Regions from separate parts of the Lysinibacillus telephonicus genome, predicted to be linked through region 1. Evidence: riboswitches for the same ligand, from Rfam matches in the RefSeq annotation. Region 1 holds a riboswitch; each other region holds the start of a gene.

Region 1 (4,196 bases):
AAGTGCTAAAACACGCCCTAATTTATCCACAACTCCATTTTCATAAATAGCCGTAGAGATTCCTAAAATTATCGTCACTGCTAACATAATGCCAAGCCCTGCTAATGCAAGTTCTATCGTAGCTGGCAATCTTGCAAACAACTCACTTATCACAGGTTTTTGGGAAACAAAAGACACACCCCATTTCCCCGTAAATATTTGCTGTATCCATTCAATATATTGTCCACCAATAGAATTGGTTAAGCCTAGTTCACTCCGTAAAGCATATATCGCTTCATCTGAAGCAGGAATATCGTTAGCTTTCAACATAATTGTTGCTGGATCTCCAGGCGATATTCTAACTAGTAAAAAAGTTACCGTTGCAACGCAAAAAACAACAATAAACAATTGTATAAGACGTTCTAATAAAAATTTAACCATAGCGTACGATTATTCTTTATCGATATTTGCATTATTATAGTAGTATTCGATTGGCAGTGCCTCAAAGCCTCTCAATTCTTTATTTACTGCAAATACGGTATTTGGATAGACAATATATGAATGAGGTACTTTTTTTCCAATTTCTCCTTGAATTTGGATTGCTAATTCAGTGCTTTTTTCTGTATCAGTTGTCTGATGTAATTCATTAATCAACGCATCGACTGTTTGTGATGCAAAATGGTTCATGTTTGATAGACTGTCTGATTTATAAAAAACCTCTAAGAAAAAGTATGGACTGCCAGTATGAGCTGTTAGCATACTGTACATTGCTAAATCCCATTCTTCATTTACTAGTGTTTCGTCTATATTTTCTACTTGGCGAATATTTACCTTCATCCCGTGTTCGAGTAGTTTACTTTGAATAACCTCTGCCATCACTGTTAGCTCCGGGCGTTGTGGGAATGTTAAAAAAGTAGCTTCAAAGACTTTTCCGTCTTTTTCCCACATACCATCCGTGTTTTTTGTCCAACCGTCTTGCTGCATTAATTGGTCAACTGATAGATCTTCCTTTGTTTCACTTAATTGTCCAAATGGTAATACTGGTGAAAACGGACCAACTGCTGCGGTTCCTTGCCCTTTCATAACAGAATCCACAATTTCTTGGCGTGGAATTAAAGAATCGACAGCTTTTCGTACAGCTAATTGCTTAAATAATGGAGATTCCATATTGTACATTACTAAATGTGTTCGTAATGATTGAGCTGTTAAAACTTCAAAGTTATCATTTTTTTCTAAGACTTCAATGTTGTCAACTGAAATATCTGTTGCTCCATCAACCTCTCCTGATTGTAAAGCCATCAAACGCGTATTACTGTCTGAAATAAACTTAATTGTTACTTCATCTAGTTTTGCCTTTTCTCCCCAATAATCTTCATAGCGCTTAACAATTAGAGATTCGTCTTGGTTAAATTGCTTTATAACATATGCACCTGTAAACGCTGGATAACCATCCTTATTATCTAGAGAATCCACATCTACGATAGTCGTGCCTGGGTCTGCTAAATTTGAGATTAGTGCAGCATTAATTTCCTTAGTTTCAATTTTTAGCTCTGACTCCGATACAACTTCCATTGATTTAATTTTTAATAAATCCTTTGTTCCTTGGTTGTTGTCAATGGCATGTTGTAATGAATTCATCACGGACGTTGCATCCATTGCTTTACCGTTATGGAATGTTACATTCTCCTGCAGTTGGAATAACCAAGTTGTATCATCCACTTGTTCCCATGATTTTGCCAACCATGGTGTAGGAGTTAAATCTTCACTTAATTTAATTAAAGTTTCCGCAGCACCTGACCGCATTATCTCCCAGCTATCGCCACTATGTGGATCTAAACCAGATGGACTCCAAGAAAACGCTAAAGTTGCGGTTTTGTCAGTTTCTTCTTTACTTGTTGCAGCTACCTGTTCTTCTTTTTTAGCTGAGCACCCTACTAACGCAAGAATGCATAGCGCCATGTAAAACCATGTAATCAAGCTTTTGTAGCATTTCTTCATTTTTTCTTCTCCTCCTAAAAATGAATTGTTTATAACAAGCTACTTTACATGTGTACAACTGTTAACAATTCAAAATAAAAAGCACTTCTGACAACTTAAGAGGTCAGAAATGCCTTGGAAAGATAAAAAGGTAGTGTCGAAAAAGCGACGAAGTATTATCCGCAAACCAACCACCTCCCTAATCTCCCGTAGGTCTCTCAGTGATATTTAAATAGGCAGGTCTCCTGACTTATCCTCTTCACAACCTACGCCTTCCCGTTTTGTTCAAAAAACAGTGGCATCAAGCAGGTTGCTCTGAATTACAGTGGCGGGAACCGTGTTGGATTTTCACCAATCTTCCCTTTTAAGCCATACTTAAAATATGTATAGCACCTATTAAAAATTCTGAAGTTTTCTATATACTACCATAAAATAAAACAATTATGTTAATTAATTTACTATTTTTGCAATTAGAATTAGCTATTGTAATAATAACTAATTTATCTCATATTATTTTTTGGAGAATCTTTCAATATCAAATTAGGTACTGCCTTCATATAGATTAATTCTCCCATTAACTCCACAATGGTTTGTGTTACAATCACAGCCGCTGCTATCTTTGCCCAGGACTCAGGTAAAGCTAATGCCAAAGGAAGAACAACAAGTGAGTTTCGTGTTCCAATACTAAAAATCAGTGCTCTCCCTGCATCCTTATCCAGTTTAAATATAAACGCGATTAAACGGGAAACAAATGGTGTGATAATTAAATACAGAAAATAAATTGGAATTACACGTACAATTACATCGAAATCACTATATACCTTACCTATTTGCGATGCCACAACAGCGATTAATACTAACGCCATAAATGGAACTGGCAGCCATGCTGTGGAATGTAAAACTCTTTCTCCTAGAACCTTCTTTTTAGCCCACAATTGAGTAATAACAGCTATTAATAATGGAGCAACTATTAATAATAGAAATGCTTCTAAAAATGGCTCCACGTGGACTATTCCCACCATATCTTCACCTATAAATAACCATAGATACAACGGCAGTAAAATCATTTGTACTACAAATAAAATAGGCGTAGAAGCTAACATTAATTTCTCATTTCCCTTACCTAGTTGAGTAAAGACAATTACATAATCGATACATGGAGTTAGCAAAACTAAATAAACACCTAATAATACTGGTGTCGACTGAGGAAATATTATTGTTAAAATCCAAACAATTATTGGCACTGCAATAAAATTCCCTACTAGCAACGAACCGATAAATTTAAGATTTGAAATAGCCTCACCCAGTTTTAAAAATGGAATTTGAGCGAACATTCCATACATTAGAACAGCAATAAGCGGTGAGATAATCCAATCTAAACTAGTTGCTAAACTCTCATTTGATAGGCCTATTACTCCTCCAAAAATTAAAGAAAAAACATATATACAAATTTGATGATTTTCGATCTTTTCTCTTGTCATCTTCACTTCATAATCCTTCCTTACTTATGATGCTTCATTCAAGTCTGCGATTTTTCTTTACAACATTAAATACCATGTTTTATACATGTTGAAGCCCTTCATAAGTAATAACCAGCGACTATCGCAACAAAAAAATAAATAATCGCGACTTGAGTAAAACTCCGACTATTTCATAATTTGTTGGGAAGCCATGACTCTCTCCTTCAAGTGGTTGTCCTAGTAATGCATCATACATTCTTGAAGTGAATAAAACGAAGCTTCATATCGGTTGATCCAATTTTAGCCTACTTCTTTATTAACTAAATTATAAAGCGTTGATTTTGTTGTTTTAAATAGCAACCACAACAAGACTTCCCCTCCTAAACTATAACGATTATTATACAAGCCACTTCAACGATAGATATTTTCTACTTAGTGAATTTTAGCAACAATACAAACTTGAATGAACTCATTCGTTTAGTAAAGTGAACTCCCTGTCACATTTGAATTTTCTATAAAATTGTTTGTTTGAATAGAAAATTTGACACACATATTAGTAAGAGCTAATATGATAATAGCATAACATATTCGTTTTTACTAATATATATTTGGAGTGATTCTATGCAAAATATTGATTATGATATGAAGGTTAAGTTAATTCATGGATTTTCAAACAAAACAAGAATTCAAATTCTTGAAAGTATAAAGGAAAAGGAAAAAACAGTTACTCAAATTGTTGAAGAACTTAAAGGAAATCAGTCAAATATTTCACAACATCTC
Region 2 (4,196 bases), 740 kb from region 1:
TGATGATTATTTACATTATCGTCAAAAATCTCAAATGGATAGCCTGATTCGAATTGAGTTTTCTTTATTTCTGTGTATAATTTTCGTGCATTTATTTTCTTCAATTTACGAATATTTGGGTTATCTAATAGCTCGTAATACATTTCTGTCATGCTAATTTCTGACATTCGCAGTCCATATTCTTTGTAAATATCATAAGGGCTAAACAATACAATATCTTCATTTTTTCTCATTAACCCGAAGAAAATATCAGGGATAATAATGCCGGTTGAGAGAGTAGCTAGTCGAATTTTTTCATCTGCATTCGGCTTTTTTGAGGAAATAAATTCTTCAATATCTGCATGGAAAATATTTAAATAGACAACACCTGAGCCATTACGTTGACCGAGCTGATTAGAATAAGAAAATGCATTTTCAAGTAACTTTGCAACTGGCATAACGCCGCTTGCACGGTTTAATATGCCTTTAATAGGATCTCCTAAAGGTCTTATGTCTGTAAGTAATGTTCCTACCCCTCCTCCTAGCCGAGATAATTCTAAGCAATAGCCGATATTTTCTGCAATGGAATTCATTGAATCATCCATTGAAAGCTTGAAGCAGCTTACTAATTCTCCTCGAGCTTTCTTTCCGCTATTTAAAGCAGTTGGAGTTGCTGGTTGGTAGGCTTCCATCATATGGCGAACAGCACTTTCTGCTAAATTTGTATCACCTTGTGCAAGATAAAGTGCAATAATTGCAATTCGATCCTCATATCTCTCAAGAATTTCCTTTCCATCGCGGCTTTTCAGCGCATACCCCTCATAGAATTTACTTGCACTCATAAAGGAAGGAAAACGGAATTTATATGAATAAGCGATTTTATATATTTTTTTAATAAAATCCATCGTATATAAGCTTAGGAATTCTTTTTCATAATAGCCTTCATTAATTAAATAGTTTATTTTTTCTTCTAAATCATTAAAGTTGTGCATTCGCACATTGATGCTATGCAAGAAATATTTGCGGGTAGCTTCTCTATCTTGCTCTAAATCTAGCACGCCTGTAGTGCTATACGTATTTAAAACTTTATTGTTCAAGTTTAAGTATTCATTCATTTCTAAACTCCCACCAATCCAATAACTTTGTTATAGAATTCAATTATTGCATCATAATCACTTTGGAATCCCCGCAATTCAATTTTTCGTACAATTGGTATATTATACTTTTCACTAATTGTATTTGCTGGTTTACAAAAGACTGCTTGTCCAAAATTTGAATTCCCACTTGCGATAACTCCTTTACACAATTGAGAATTATGTAAAAGAAACTGTTCAACAATATTAGGTGTTTGACCTAACCCATCTGTATAGGTAAAAAGCAAAAAAGGTTGATTGACTACTAACCCTTGTGAAATTTCAATGTTGGGCAAACCTAATTTACTTATAATATACCTAACATTGCCTGTTCGACTTGCGAATGCTATCATACTAAAATCCTGCTGATGGCATCTTTCATTTCAGTTATGTCTTGAATTAGTCGTCCATTAATCTCTAATACTGGAACTGATAGAATACCAGCTTCTACTAATTTATTTTTAGCTTGCTCGTTTTGTTCGATATTAATGATTTCATAATCCCCTTCAAAACCAGCTTTATTTAGTTCGAATTTCATTAACATGCATTTAGGACAAATTGTTTTTGTATATAATTTCATCTATGTTCTCCCTTTCTTATATAAATAGAAAAGCTACCCCTAATTGACTAGGGATAGCTTTTTATGTAAACGGAAACAGACGGGTACTATTTATACCCAGCTTGCCTCCATTTCCCAGTCCCCGAAGAAATGTAGAATTTGTTTATTTGGCAGGTCTCCTGGCTTATGCTTCTTCCTACTCATCACCTTCCCATGCTGGCAGCACAGTGGTATCCGACTTTCGTTCACATTTACAGTTGCGGGGACAGCATCAGATTTTCACTGATTTCCCTTTTAATCTACATATAGTAGAACCAATATAAACAAAACACTATATATTGTATATGTCATCATATTATCATATTGAATTAAACTTAACAAGAAAAAACTAGCATTTCATATAAATATTAGAGTTTTATATGGATTGCTTCATAATGTACAGTCATTATTTCTTTGAATAGATGAACTTGTTCTTTATCTACGGCGACGATTACAGAGGTTGAAGGTCCACTTGTCTTCTCTAAAGGCAACTTACAGGAGAAATGTTTTCCTTCGAAAATTCTTTCACATTCTGCAGCGATACCTTTTGATCCAACTGGCCATATTTGTTTTGCAATACCTAATTTTAATAGTTTATATAACTCGTGCAACTTAGCTACATGCTGTGCTTGCTCCACTACCTCTTGACCTACTAATGGCTTCCCTACTACAAACCAGTGATAGAGATGATTTGTACTCACTTCAAATGCAACTTTTCCAATCATCATAATGCTTAAGGCTGATTGCATTGATTCAAAATTAGACTCAGTTGAGCCTTTTATAGGCGGCAAGTTCTCCCCAATTTCCTCAAATACTTGTTGAATTCCCTTCTCATAATCACTCCATGCAGCATCACCTGTAAAGTTTGATAAAAAAATATGAGTAGGATGTGCTCCCGCGCACCATTGCTCTAGTATTGCTACACGCGCAGTATAATAAGCAGTCAAACTATTAGACACATTAACAATATCAAATTCTTTCTCACCAATACATCCTGCATTATCAATTGTTACAACCGTGTTATGATCAATTTTGATGGCATTTCTCATACATTCGAAACCTTTCGTTCATTAAAAACTTTAGCAATAATCGGCATTGCTAGCATTGAGATAACAGCATTAATGACTGTTGCAACCAACAAATTTGGAACTGCACCGATAAAAAATGCAGGTGATATTATAAAATAAAATGGGATAGCGGACAGTATTCCATTTGCCACAATTAGAAACAACCATTTTATAATATTGAAGCCTTTTTTATGTAACATATTAAAAATAAAGACGATAATAAACATCTCAATGGCGATTATGATATGAAGTGGACCTGAAGGAAAACCTGAAGTTAAAGCACTGGCAAGATGACCTAGTCCACCTGCAATACCGGAAAAAAGAGGCGGTAAAAAGGCAACGCTTAAAAATGCAGGTGCAGAATCTAAAGCTGCTGTTGTGATGAAGCCTGGAACTTTAATAAAGCTCCCGATTACACATATTGCTGAAATTAAAGCAGTAAGCGTAATGAATCTTAAATTATTTTTTTTCATCTTATTCCCCACCTTTTAGTATTTCAGGAAGCCCATACCAAATTCTAATAACCTGTTCACTTTCAGCAAATAATTTTTGATACAATCTTCCGCATGTATCTCTAAGTTTTCTATTTTCCTTTTCAAGGGGTACAATACCTCTTCCAATATCCGTACAAATACAAATGACATTTGTTTGTTTATCTAATATTGATAGTTTATCGAAAATTTTTGCAGCATGTTCCTCTTCATCTAGCTCAATTGATTGTAAAATTATTTTTTCAAAGTTCCCTATGATAACATAATCTTCTTGCGAAAAGGTTGAAACTGGTATTTCGCCTTCAAAAACATATCGATTTTTTACGTTTAACTTATCCAAATATTCTTTTACAAATTTTCTTTTTCCATTATAGGCTCCACCGATAATGACTCGCATCTTGCTCCCCCTTCGAAATTTGCCCAAGTTGACCATTGTAATGTATAAATCAAACGATGCTGGACATCAATTTGTTGAAAAGACTCTTCTTTTGGACCGATCATTGAAAGTAAAACTCGAATCACACCTCCATGAACAATAAAACAATAGTCGCCAGCTGCTGATACAATTTGACGAAATTGATGAACTATTCTTTCGGTAAAATTAGCAAATGATTCTCCGTTAGGGGGGATGACTGTCTCCGGAGAATCAATCCATTGACGATACATCGGGTTTTCTTTTAATTGTTCATATGTCTTCATTTCAAAATCGCCAAAATTTATTTCTCTAAACTTTTCCAATGGATGAAAATAAGCTGTTGGGAAATAAAGCTTGGCAGTTTCCTTGCAACGCTTTAAATCGCTTCCATATACATTTGCAGGCTGTATTGGAAGCTGATATTCACATTTATTTATAACAATTGATTCATCTGTCCAGCCAATATATTTTCTTTCTATATTTGCAGCTGTTTTTTCGTGTCGAATTAAATGC
Region 3 (4,196 bases), 1.3 Mb from region 1:
GTTACAACGTTTTCTCTACAATTTTCGGCTATGATGTCTGAAGTCATTCGTTCCGCCATCCAGTCAATCCATAAAGGACAATACGAGGCAGCAGTAAGTGTTGGATTAACACCATTTCAAGCTTATCGACGAATTATTTTCCCACAAGCATTTGTTGTTGCACTGCCAAACTTTGGGAATGGATTAATAGCAATTTTACAAGAGGGTGCTTTAGCATACACAATTGGCTTTATTGATATTGTTGGTAAGGCAAATTTAATTATTGCAAGTAACCTTAATTCACATGCATTAGAAATCTATATTGCCCTTGCAGTTATTTATTGGGTTCTCTCTATAACAATAGAAAAAGTTTTCGAGAAATTAGAAAAGCTATTCAGTAAAGGATCTCGTTCACTAAAAGCATCATAGGAGGTGGATATTATGGAATCAAGTTTAAATATACCTTTTCTAATAGATACATTTTGGGTTGCATTAAGCGGAGTGCCAGTTGCCCTTCTTGTAACAGTGGTTGCAATGGCGATTGCAGTACCAATCGGTTTCTTCCTTGCATTAACTCGCATTAATAAAATTCCTGTTTTAAATCAAATTGCGAAGGTGTACGTTTCTTTTGTCCGTGGAACGCCAATTATTATTCAAATCTTTGTATTATATAGCTTTATACCGATTTTCTTGAACAGTATTTTTACTAAATACAATATTGATTATCCAATTTATGATATCCATCCAATTTGGTATGCGTTTATTATTTTCTCATTCAATACAGCTGCAGTTTTAATTGAAGTTTTCCGTTCTGCATTAGGTACGGTAGATCGCGGTCAATTGGAAGCAGCACATTCTGTTGGGCTTACGACAAAACAAGCTTATGTGAGAATTATTATTCCACAAGCATTAGTCTCCGCGTTGCCAAACTTAACTACAGCTACAGTAAATTTAATTAAAGCAACATCGCTTGGATATGCCATTTCATTGCAAGAAATTACGTTGAAAGCAAAAGTTGAAGCAAATTTAGGTTATAACTACTTAGAAGCATACATTGATATTTTTATCGTTTACTTAATTATTTGTATTGCAGTAGAACAGCTATTTAAGTGGTGGGAAAAACGTTTAAGTCGCTATAAAATGGCTAGCGCTTAAGGAGGCAAAATAAATGTTAGAAATTAAAAATATTCATAAATCGTTCGGTAAAAATGAAATTTTAAAGGGTGTCGACCTGAAGATTGATAAAGGCGATGTAGTCGTTATATTAGGGCCTAGTGGTTCTGGGAAAACGACACTGCTGCGATGCATTAATTTCTTAGAAAGAGCGGACCAGGGGACTGCAAGCTTTGGAGAATTAAATGTTGATTTAAAAACGGCTTCGAAAAAAGACATATTAGCAATCCGTAAGAAAACAGCTTTTGTATTCCAAAACTATAATTTATTTAATAATAAAACAGCCTTGGAAAACGTAGCAGAAGGTCTAATCATAGGTAGAAAAATACCAAAAGCAGAAGCCTATGAAATTTCAAAAAAAGCATTAGATAAAGTAGGCTTGTCTGAGAAATATGACTCATATCCTAGTCAGCTTTCAGGAGGTCAACAGCAGCGTGTAGGCATTGCCCGAGCAGTAGCATTAAACCCTGATATTATCCTTTTTGATGAACCAACATCTGCACTGGATCCAGAGTTGGTAGGAGAAGTGCTTCAGGTTATGAAGGATATTGCAAAGGAAGGTACAACAATGCTAGTTGTCACACATGAGATGGGGTTTGCAAAAGATGTTGCAAACAAGGTCATATTTATGGATGGCGGCAATATTGTAGAAGAAGGAACGCCACATGAAATTTTTGTAACTCCAAAAGAAGAAAGAACCCAACGCTTCTTACGACGTGTATTACCAGGCGAATTTGATTTTGATATTTAATATAAGATTAAATTGAACTGGGATAAAACCTTTAAAAATTAATAAACCGCATGAAATCCAATTTGAAAACCATGATTTCATGCGGTTTTCATTTCAAATGAATAATTTTTAACATATGTCCAGGTTCTCTTATTAGTGTGTGTACTAATTGTTTTCTATAACAATCAATTAAAATAAGATATAATGAGTTAGACCAATTAAATATTCACATAAAGGTTCTTTTCGTCTATATACGGATAAGAATAAAAGGGAAGTCGGTGCAAGTCCGGCGCTGTCCCGCAACTGTAAATGTGAGCGACCCTAATATTTCACTGCTGCAATGGGAAGGAGATCGCAAGAACATAAGCCAGGAGACCTGCCTTTATGTATACCAACTACCCTTACGAGGATAAGGAAGGCTAATTGTATGTATGGTCATACTATATTTAAAATTACCGTCTCTCGTAAAGAGAGACTTTTTATTTTGCATAATTTTTTGGGGGAGCATTTTGCCAATATGATGAAACAAGAAGATGAACAATTAAACGAGGTTATATTGTGAAAAAGAAAACGATTTTTGCATATACTTCCTCTATTTTATTTTTACTATTTAGTATGTGGCTTGGAGTTTCTAATGGTTCAGTAGATGTACCATTATCTGCATTATGGGATAGCTCAACTAATCCAAGTCTCTACAATATATTATGGAGTATTCGAATGCCCCGAGTGTTGTTAGCTGGTTTAGTTGGAGCTTCGCTTGCAATTGCAGGTGCTGCATTTCAAGGATTACTTAAAAATCCTTTGGCTGACCCATATACACTAGGAGTTTCATCGGGAGCATCTGTTGGAGCAGTAGCTACTATCTTTTTTGGCATTTCCATACCAATTATAGGTTCTTTTACATTACCGATTTTCGGGATGCTTGGAGCGCTTTTAACATTAATATTTGTTTTAAGTTTTGCACGCTTAGTAGATCGTTCAATGAAAATGGAAACGCTTATTTTAACTGGTGTTATTTTTAGTTCATTTTTAGGGTCATGTATTTCATTAATGATTGCGCTTACTGGTCAAGAGCTGCGCGAAATTATGGGGTGGCTGCTTGGAAGTGTATCAATGCGCGGGTGGCCCTATGTCACAATGATTGTGCCATTTGTTATAGTAGGCTCAATTATTTTATGGTTAAATCGTCGTGAATTAAACGCAATGATGTACGGTGATGAAAGGGCACAATCACTTGGAGTCAATGTGAAGAGAAGCAAATATGCGATTTTAGCTGGAGGTTCAATGTTAACAGGGGCAGCAGTTGCAGTTTCAGGTACGATTGGCTTCGTTGGGTTAGTTGTTCCTCATATGACAAGGATACTTTGGGGAGCAGACCATCGTCATTTATTAACATTGTCATTTTTAAACGGAGCAAGCCTGTTAATTATTTGTGATTTAATTTCAAGAACAATACTTGCACCAGCAGAACTGCCTATTGGGGTAATTACTGCTTTTATTGGTGCCCCAGTATTTTCATATATTTTTTATAAACAAAGAAGAAGCAGGGGGTGAATTGTATGCTAAAGGCAAACAACATTTCTGGAGGCTATGATACTACCCCAATATTAAAAAATATCTCTTTTTCAGTAAGTAAAGGGAAGTTTCTAGGTATTCTTGGACCGAATGGCTGTGGAAAATCCACGCTGTTAAAAATCATTAGCGGCCTTTTAAAGCCGACCTCTGGAAACGTATTAATAGATGAGGTTGATATTAATAAATATACCTCCCGTCAATTAGCACAAAAAATGACCGTGCTGCCTCAGCTCCATACAGCGGCTTTTTCAAGCACAGTTCGAGAAACAGTAAGCATTGGCCGTTATCCTCATCAATCTGGTTTTTTTTCTAGTTGGTCAAATGAGGATGAACATTCGGTCATGAAGGCGATGGAGCAGACAGCTGTTAAAAAATTCGAGCATACCTTTATAGAGTACTTATCTGGAGGGGAGAAGCAACGTGTTTTTATAGCACAAGCACTTGCGCAAAGTTCAGATTTACTGTTACTCGATGAACCGACAAACCATTTAGACATTGCACATCAGAAGCAAATTTTAGATATGATTCGGAAAGAAGTAACGGATAATGGTTTAACAGTTGTTTCAGTATTTCACGATATTAATTTAGCATCACTTTATTGTGATGAACTACTGTTAATGGAAAAAGGAACTGTAAGAGCATTCGGTGAGCCTCATGAAGTTTTAATTGAACATCAAATTAAAGATGTTTATGAAGCACGAATATCATTACAAGCTCATCCTGAACAGCCAAAACCACA
Region 4 (4,196 bases), 1.9 Mb from region 1:
TCCAATTACTTTAACCATTATTCAAATGTTCTTTGCGGCAATACTAGCATGCATTGTTGTTCTATTTAAAGGAGAAGTGAATTTTTCAATGGAGTTGGAGGCAGTTTCATCTATTTTCTATTTAGGTATTTTCTCTACAACCATTGCATATCTTTTCCAAACAATTGCACAAAAGTTCACGAGTGAAACGAAAACGGCCATAATTCTTTCTACGGAATCTTTCTGGGGCATGGTTTTCTCCATTATTTTATTAGGTGAAGTATTAACGCCTAGAATGATTATCGGAGCTATTTTAATTTTGTGCGCAATTATTATTTCAGAAACGAAACTTTCTTTCATGAAAAAATCCAGACTTGAAAAGTTAATTTAAATAATTCTAGAGGCTTGTCCTATATTAATTTTCTGCTATTCACCTTTAGTGAAAAATACGATGCAGGATTTGTATTGGGCTAGCTTCTTTTATGTATAAGAATTTCTTGTTATAAAGCTAGTGGTGATGCCAACTGCGATAATGGTAACGATTGAAAGAAGTAAAGTATTGGTAGAAATAAAGGCACCTCCTAATAATACAACGATTGCATCAATAATAAAGATAACGAATCCAACATTTATAGAAGTTTTATCAGAAATAAATTGAGCCAGTAAATCCGTTCCACCCGTACTTGTTTCAAAACGAAGCATTAATCCAATCCCAAAGCCAACAAATATACCGCCAATTATTGCACTAAATATAGGCTCCATTTGAATAAGAAAACGCAGAGGTTTAAACATATCAATTACAACGGATGAAATAAGTAAGCCGTGAAGACTATTAAAAAAATAATTTTTATATTTAAACCATGCCAGTATAAAGATTGGGATGCTTAGTACAATAATCATTAAGCCAATTTTTAGTCTGAATAAATAGTGCAAAATTAGTGAAAGCCCAATGATACCACCGTCTAAAATTTCATAAGGGGTTAAAAAGAGATTTATTCCTATAGCTAAAAAAATGCTACCAACAATAATAGCGAAACCTTTCTTTAAATAATACATGCACTTCTCCTTACAATCGGACATGCACCATTTTATGATAAAAACATAGAGAAAATGTATACAGAGGAGAAAACGGGAATAAGTTAGTATCTTATACCGCTTACAATAATATCTATTTGTTCTTTTAATAATATTTCTATTAGTGTAAAACTGTGGTATGGTATTTTTAAAGATTAATTGAATATCGTTATTAAGTGCTCATAATGTTGAGGTAAAAGGGAAACTAGTGAGAATCTAGTACAGCCCCCGCTACTGTAATGGCTGATAAAATCACAGGACCACTCTTTTTGAGGAAGGTGTGAGAGTAAAGAGAAGCCTAAGTCAGGAAACCTGCTTAATAATGTAAACTAAACTTTTCGGTGGGAGAAGTATAGGTGAGTCAGTTTACAATACGTTTGTGTTTATTCACATTCTTATGTATATGTGTACACAAGCCTGTTTTCCCCATTAGAGGAATTCAGGCTTTTTTGTATGCAGGAAAAAGTCTCCTTTCTAAATTTATAGGTCAAATAAAATAATATTGTTCATCGGTATAGTATTTTTACTATTTAAAAGGGAAGTGCGATGAAAAGTCGCCACGGTACCCGCCACTGTGAAACTGAGCAATAAATCATATCCACTGCATATGCGGGAAGGGATTTGTTTGCTATGAAGTAAAGTCAGGAGACCTGCCGAATGAACGAAAATGTACCTACGGGATTATAGGAAGCATTGTAATTCATATATTCTTTGCTTCCGCATGTAAACATTCCGCTGTTTACATGTTTTTTATTTACCGAAAGAAGAGTGGTTGATCCATTAACTTTTTTTATGGGAGCAAAAATTATGATAAAAAAACATTTTTCTATTTTTCTGTTATTGCTAATTCTGATTACATTTGCATCCATTGTAGGGGCAATATTAGTAGGTTCAGTAAATATTTCGCCAAGTATTATATGGGATGTCCTCTGTTGGAAGTTAGGATTTACTAATTCGCTTACAGAGGCATCCATAGCACAATCGACAATTATTTGGGAAATCCGTCTTCCAAGAATTTTATTGGCAATAGCAGTAGGTGCTGGATTGTCTATTAGTGGAGCAGCTATTCAGGCGCTTGTACAAAACTCAATTGCAGATCCATATATTCTAGGTGTTTCCTCTGGGGCGTCAGTAGGTGCAACAGCTGTTATCATACTAGGTGCATTTTCATTTTTGGGAAATTGGGCATTATCATTAGCGGCTTTCATTGGTGCACTTATAACTGTATTCATTGTATTTTTGTTAGCTCGTGTTGGAGGAAGGACATCGATAATACGTTTATTATTGGCAGGCATCGCTATCTCACTTATTTTTTCAGCAATAACGAACTTTATTTTAATGATGACAAAAGATGCGGGGGGGATGAAGGCTGTAATGCATTGGATGTTGGGGAGCCTTGCTGGTGCTAAATGGTCTAATATACAAATTCCAATCCTTGTTTGTATTGCGGTTTTTCTATTTCTTTACTGCTTTACAAATTCACTAAATGCGCTGCTTCTTGGGGAAGAAACTGCAACAACCTTAGGAATATCATTGGAAAAATTCCGATTAATTGTCATTGTCAGTGTTTCATTATTAACGGGAGTACTTGTTGCTGTAAGCGGTACGATAGGCTTTGTTGGATTAATTATTCCTCATATTGTTCGAATGCTAGTAGGATCACATTATCGTTATGTATTGCCTTCTAGTGCATTAATAGGAGCTATATTTTTAATATGGGCGGACACACTTTCACGTATTATTATTGCACCGGAAGAAATGCCAATAGGAATTTTAACAGCTCTATGCGGTGGTCCATTCTTTATATGGCTGTTGAGGAAGGAAGGTTATACCTTTGGAACAAATGACTAAAAATTTATATGAAATCAATAGTCTTAACTATTCCTTACAAGAAAAACAAATATTAAATAATATTCAATTAGTCCTTCCTGAAGGGGAATTTATAGGGTTGATTGGACCAAATGGCAGTGGGAAATCCACATTGTTAAAGCTTTTGTATCGTTACATAAAACCACAAAATGGACAAGTATGGTTAAGAGAAAAAGACGTTTGGGAAATTGGAGAGAAGCAATTTGCAAAGGAAGTTGCAGTAGTTACACAAGAATCCTCTGTTGCCTTTGATTTTACTGTAAAAGAACTTGTTTTTATGGGACGTACTCCGCATAAAAAACTATTAAAACGGGACTCAAAATCGGATGAGGAAATTGTGGAAGATGCAATGAAAAAAGCTGATGTGCTTCACTTAGCAAATCGCAATTATTCCAGTCTTTCAGGCGGTGAGAAAAAAAGAGTAATTGTTGCTAGAGCATTGGCACAACAAACAGATGTCCTTATTTTAGATGAACCAACGAATCATTTAGATATTGAACATCAATTTGCTTTATTGGATTTACTTAGTGAATGTTCTATGACAGTTATTATGGCAATTCATGATTTAAATTTAGCCGCAACTTATTGTGATAAATTGCTCCTTTTACAAAAAGGGAAGCTGTGTGCATTCGGATCTCCAGAGGAAGTGCTGACAGTAGAACAATTAAAACATGTATTTAATGTAGATGTAGAAATTATGACAAACCCTTTTACAAATAAACCATATTTGCAGTTTGTATCTAAAAAGTATAAAGAGAAGGGGAAAGTGAATGAATCTTAAATTAAGGCATTTAATTATTTTCATATTATTACTAATACTATCTGCATGTGGAACCAATCAACAATCTAAAGAGAATACGGATGAACAATCTAGTGGACAATCAAAGGATAAATCAGAAGTTATTGTTATTGATAATAACGGTTTCACCCAAGAATTCACAGAAGCTCCTACTAGAGCAATTTCATTAAATCAACATGTAACAGAAATTATGCTTGCTTTAGGGTTGGAAGACTCAATGATTGGAACAGCTTATTTAGATGATGAAATTTACGAACCATTACAAGAAGCATATGAGAAAATACCAGTTATTTCTGATCAATATCCGTCAAAGGAACAAGTAATTGCTTTAGAGCCGGATTTTTTATACGGCGGCTGGTCTAGTGCATTTGATGAAAAAACGATTGCATCACAAGAAGAATTACTTGAACTAGGTATCCACTCATATTTACAAACCTCTTCAACGATGGTAGCACCGAAACTAGAAGATATTTAT

What was found. A riboswitch is a leader RNA that binds a small molecule or an ion and turns the genes downstream of it on or off. The one in region 1 is predicted to bind cobalamin.
Region 2: it holds a riboswitch for cobalamin, as region 1 does, so the genes downstream of both, MKY04_RS13200 (glutaredoxin family protein) here and MKY04_RS09510 (ABC transporter substrate-binding protein) in region 1, are expected to answer to the same signal.
Region 3: it holds a riboswitch for cobalamin, as region 1 does, so the genes downstream of both, MKY04_RS03515 (FecCD family ABC transporter permease) here and MKY04_RS09510 (ABC transporter substrate-binding protein) in region 1, are expected to answer to the same signal.
Region 4: it holds a riboswitch for cobalamin, as region 1 does, so the genes downstream of both, MKY04_RS18725 (FecCD family ABC transporter permease) here and MKY04_RS09510 (ABC transporter substrate-binding protein) in region 1, are expected to answer to the same signal.

The regions. Positions count from the first base shown of each region.
Region 1 is NZ_CP155468.1:1,993,736-1,997,931, reverse strand. It holds gene nikB (nickel ABC transporter permease) at 1-420, opposite strand, end outside; gene MKY04_RS09510 (ABC transporter substrate-binding protein) at 430-1,977, opposite strand; cobalamin riboswitch at 2,175-2,368, opposite strand; gene MKY04_RS09505 (arsenic resistance protein) at 2,457-3,443, opposite strand; gene MKY04_RS09500 (ArsR/SmtB family transcription factor) at 4,038-4,196, shown strand, end outside.
Region 2 is NZ_CP155468.1:2,734,269-2,738,464, forward strand. It holds gene nrdE (class 1b ribonucleoside-diphosphate reductase subunit alpha) at 1-1,094, opposite strand, end outside; gene nrdI (class Ib ribonucleoside-diphosphate reductase assembly flavoprotein NrdI) at 1,097-1,465, opposite strand; gene MKY04_RS13200 (glutaredoxin family protein) at 1,462-1,692, opposite strand; cobalamin riboswitch at 1,824-2,006, opposite strand; gene MKY04_RS13205 (hypothetical protein) at 2,079-2,759, opposite strand; gene MKY04_RS13210 (ECF transporter S component) at 2,756-3,250, opposite strand; gene MKY04_RS13215 (bifunctional adenosylcobinamide kinase/adenosylcobinamide-phosphate guanylyltransferase) at 3,252-3,665, opposite strand; gene MKY04_RS13220 (histidine phosphatase family protein) at 3,617-4,196, opposite strand, start outside; gene cobS (adenosylcobinamide-GDP ribazoletransferase) at 4,189-4,196, opposite strand, start outside.
Region 3 is NZ_CP155468.1:719,182-723,377, forward strand. It holds gene MKY04_RS03500 (amino acid ABC transporter permease) at 1-408, shown strand, start outside; gene MKY04_RS03505 (amino acid ABC transporter permease) at 421-1,134, shown strand; gene MKY04_RS03510 (amino acid ABC transporter ATP-binding protein) at 1,148-1,903, shown strand; cobalamin riboswitch at 2,100-2,280, shown strand; gene MKY04_RS03515 (FecCD family ABC transporter permease) at 2,498-3,436, shown strand; gene MKY04_RS03520 (adenosylcobinamide amidohydrolase) at 3,442-4,196, shown strand, end outside.
Region 4 is NZ_CP155468.1:3,844,221-3,848,416, reverse strand. It holds gene MKY04_RS18735 (DMT family transporter) at 1-370, shown strand, start outside; gene MKY04_RS18730 (YitT family protein) at 460-1,035, opposite strand; cobalamin riboswitch at 1,211-1,387, shown strand; cobalamin riboswitch at 1,548-1,725, shown strand; gene MKY04_RS18725 (FecCD family ABC transporter permease) at 1,861-2,904, shown strand; gene MKY04_RS18720 (heme ABC transporter ATP-binding protein) at 2,897-3,703, shown strand; gene MKY04_RS18715 (ABC transporter substrate-binding protein) at 3,693-4,196, shown strand, end outside.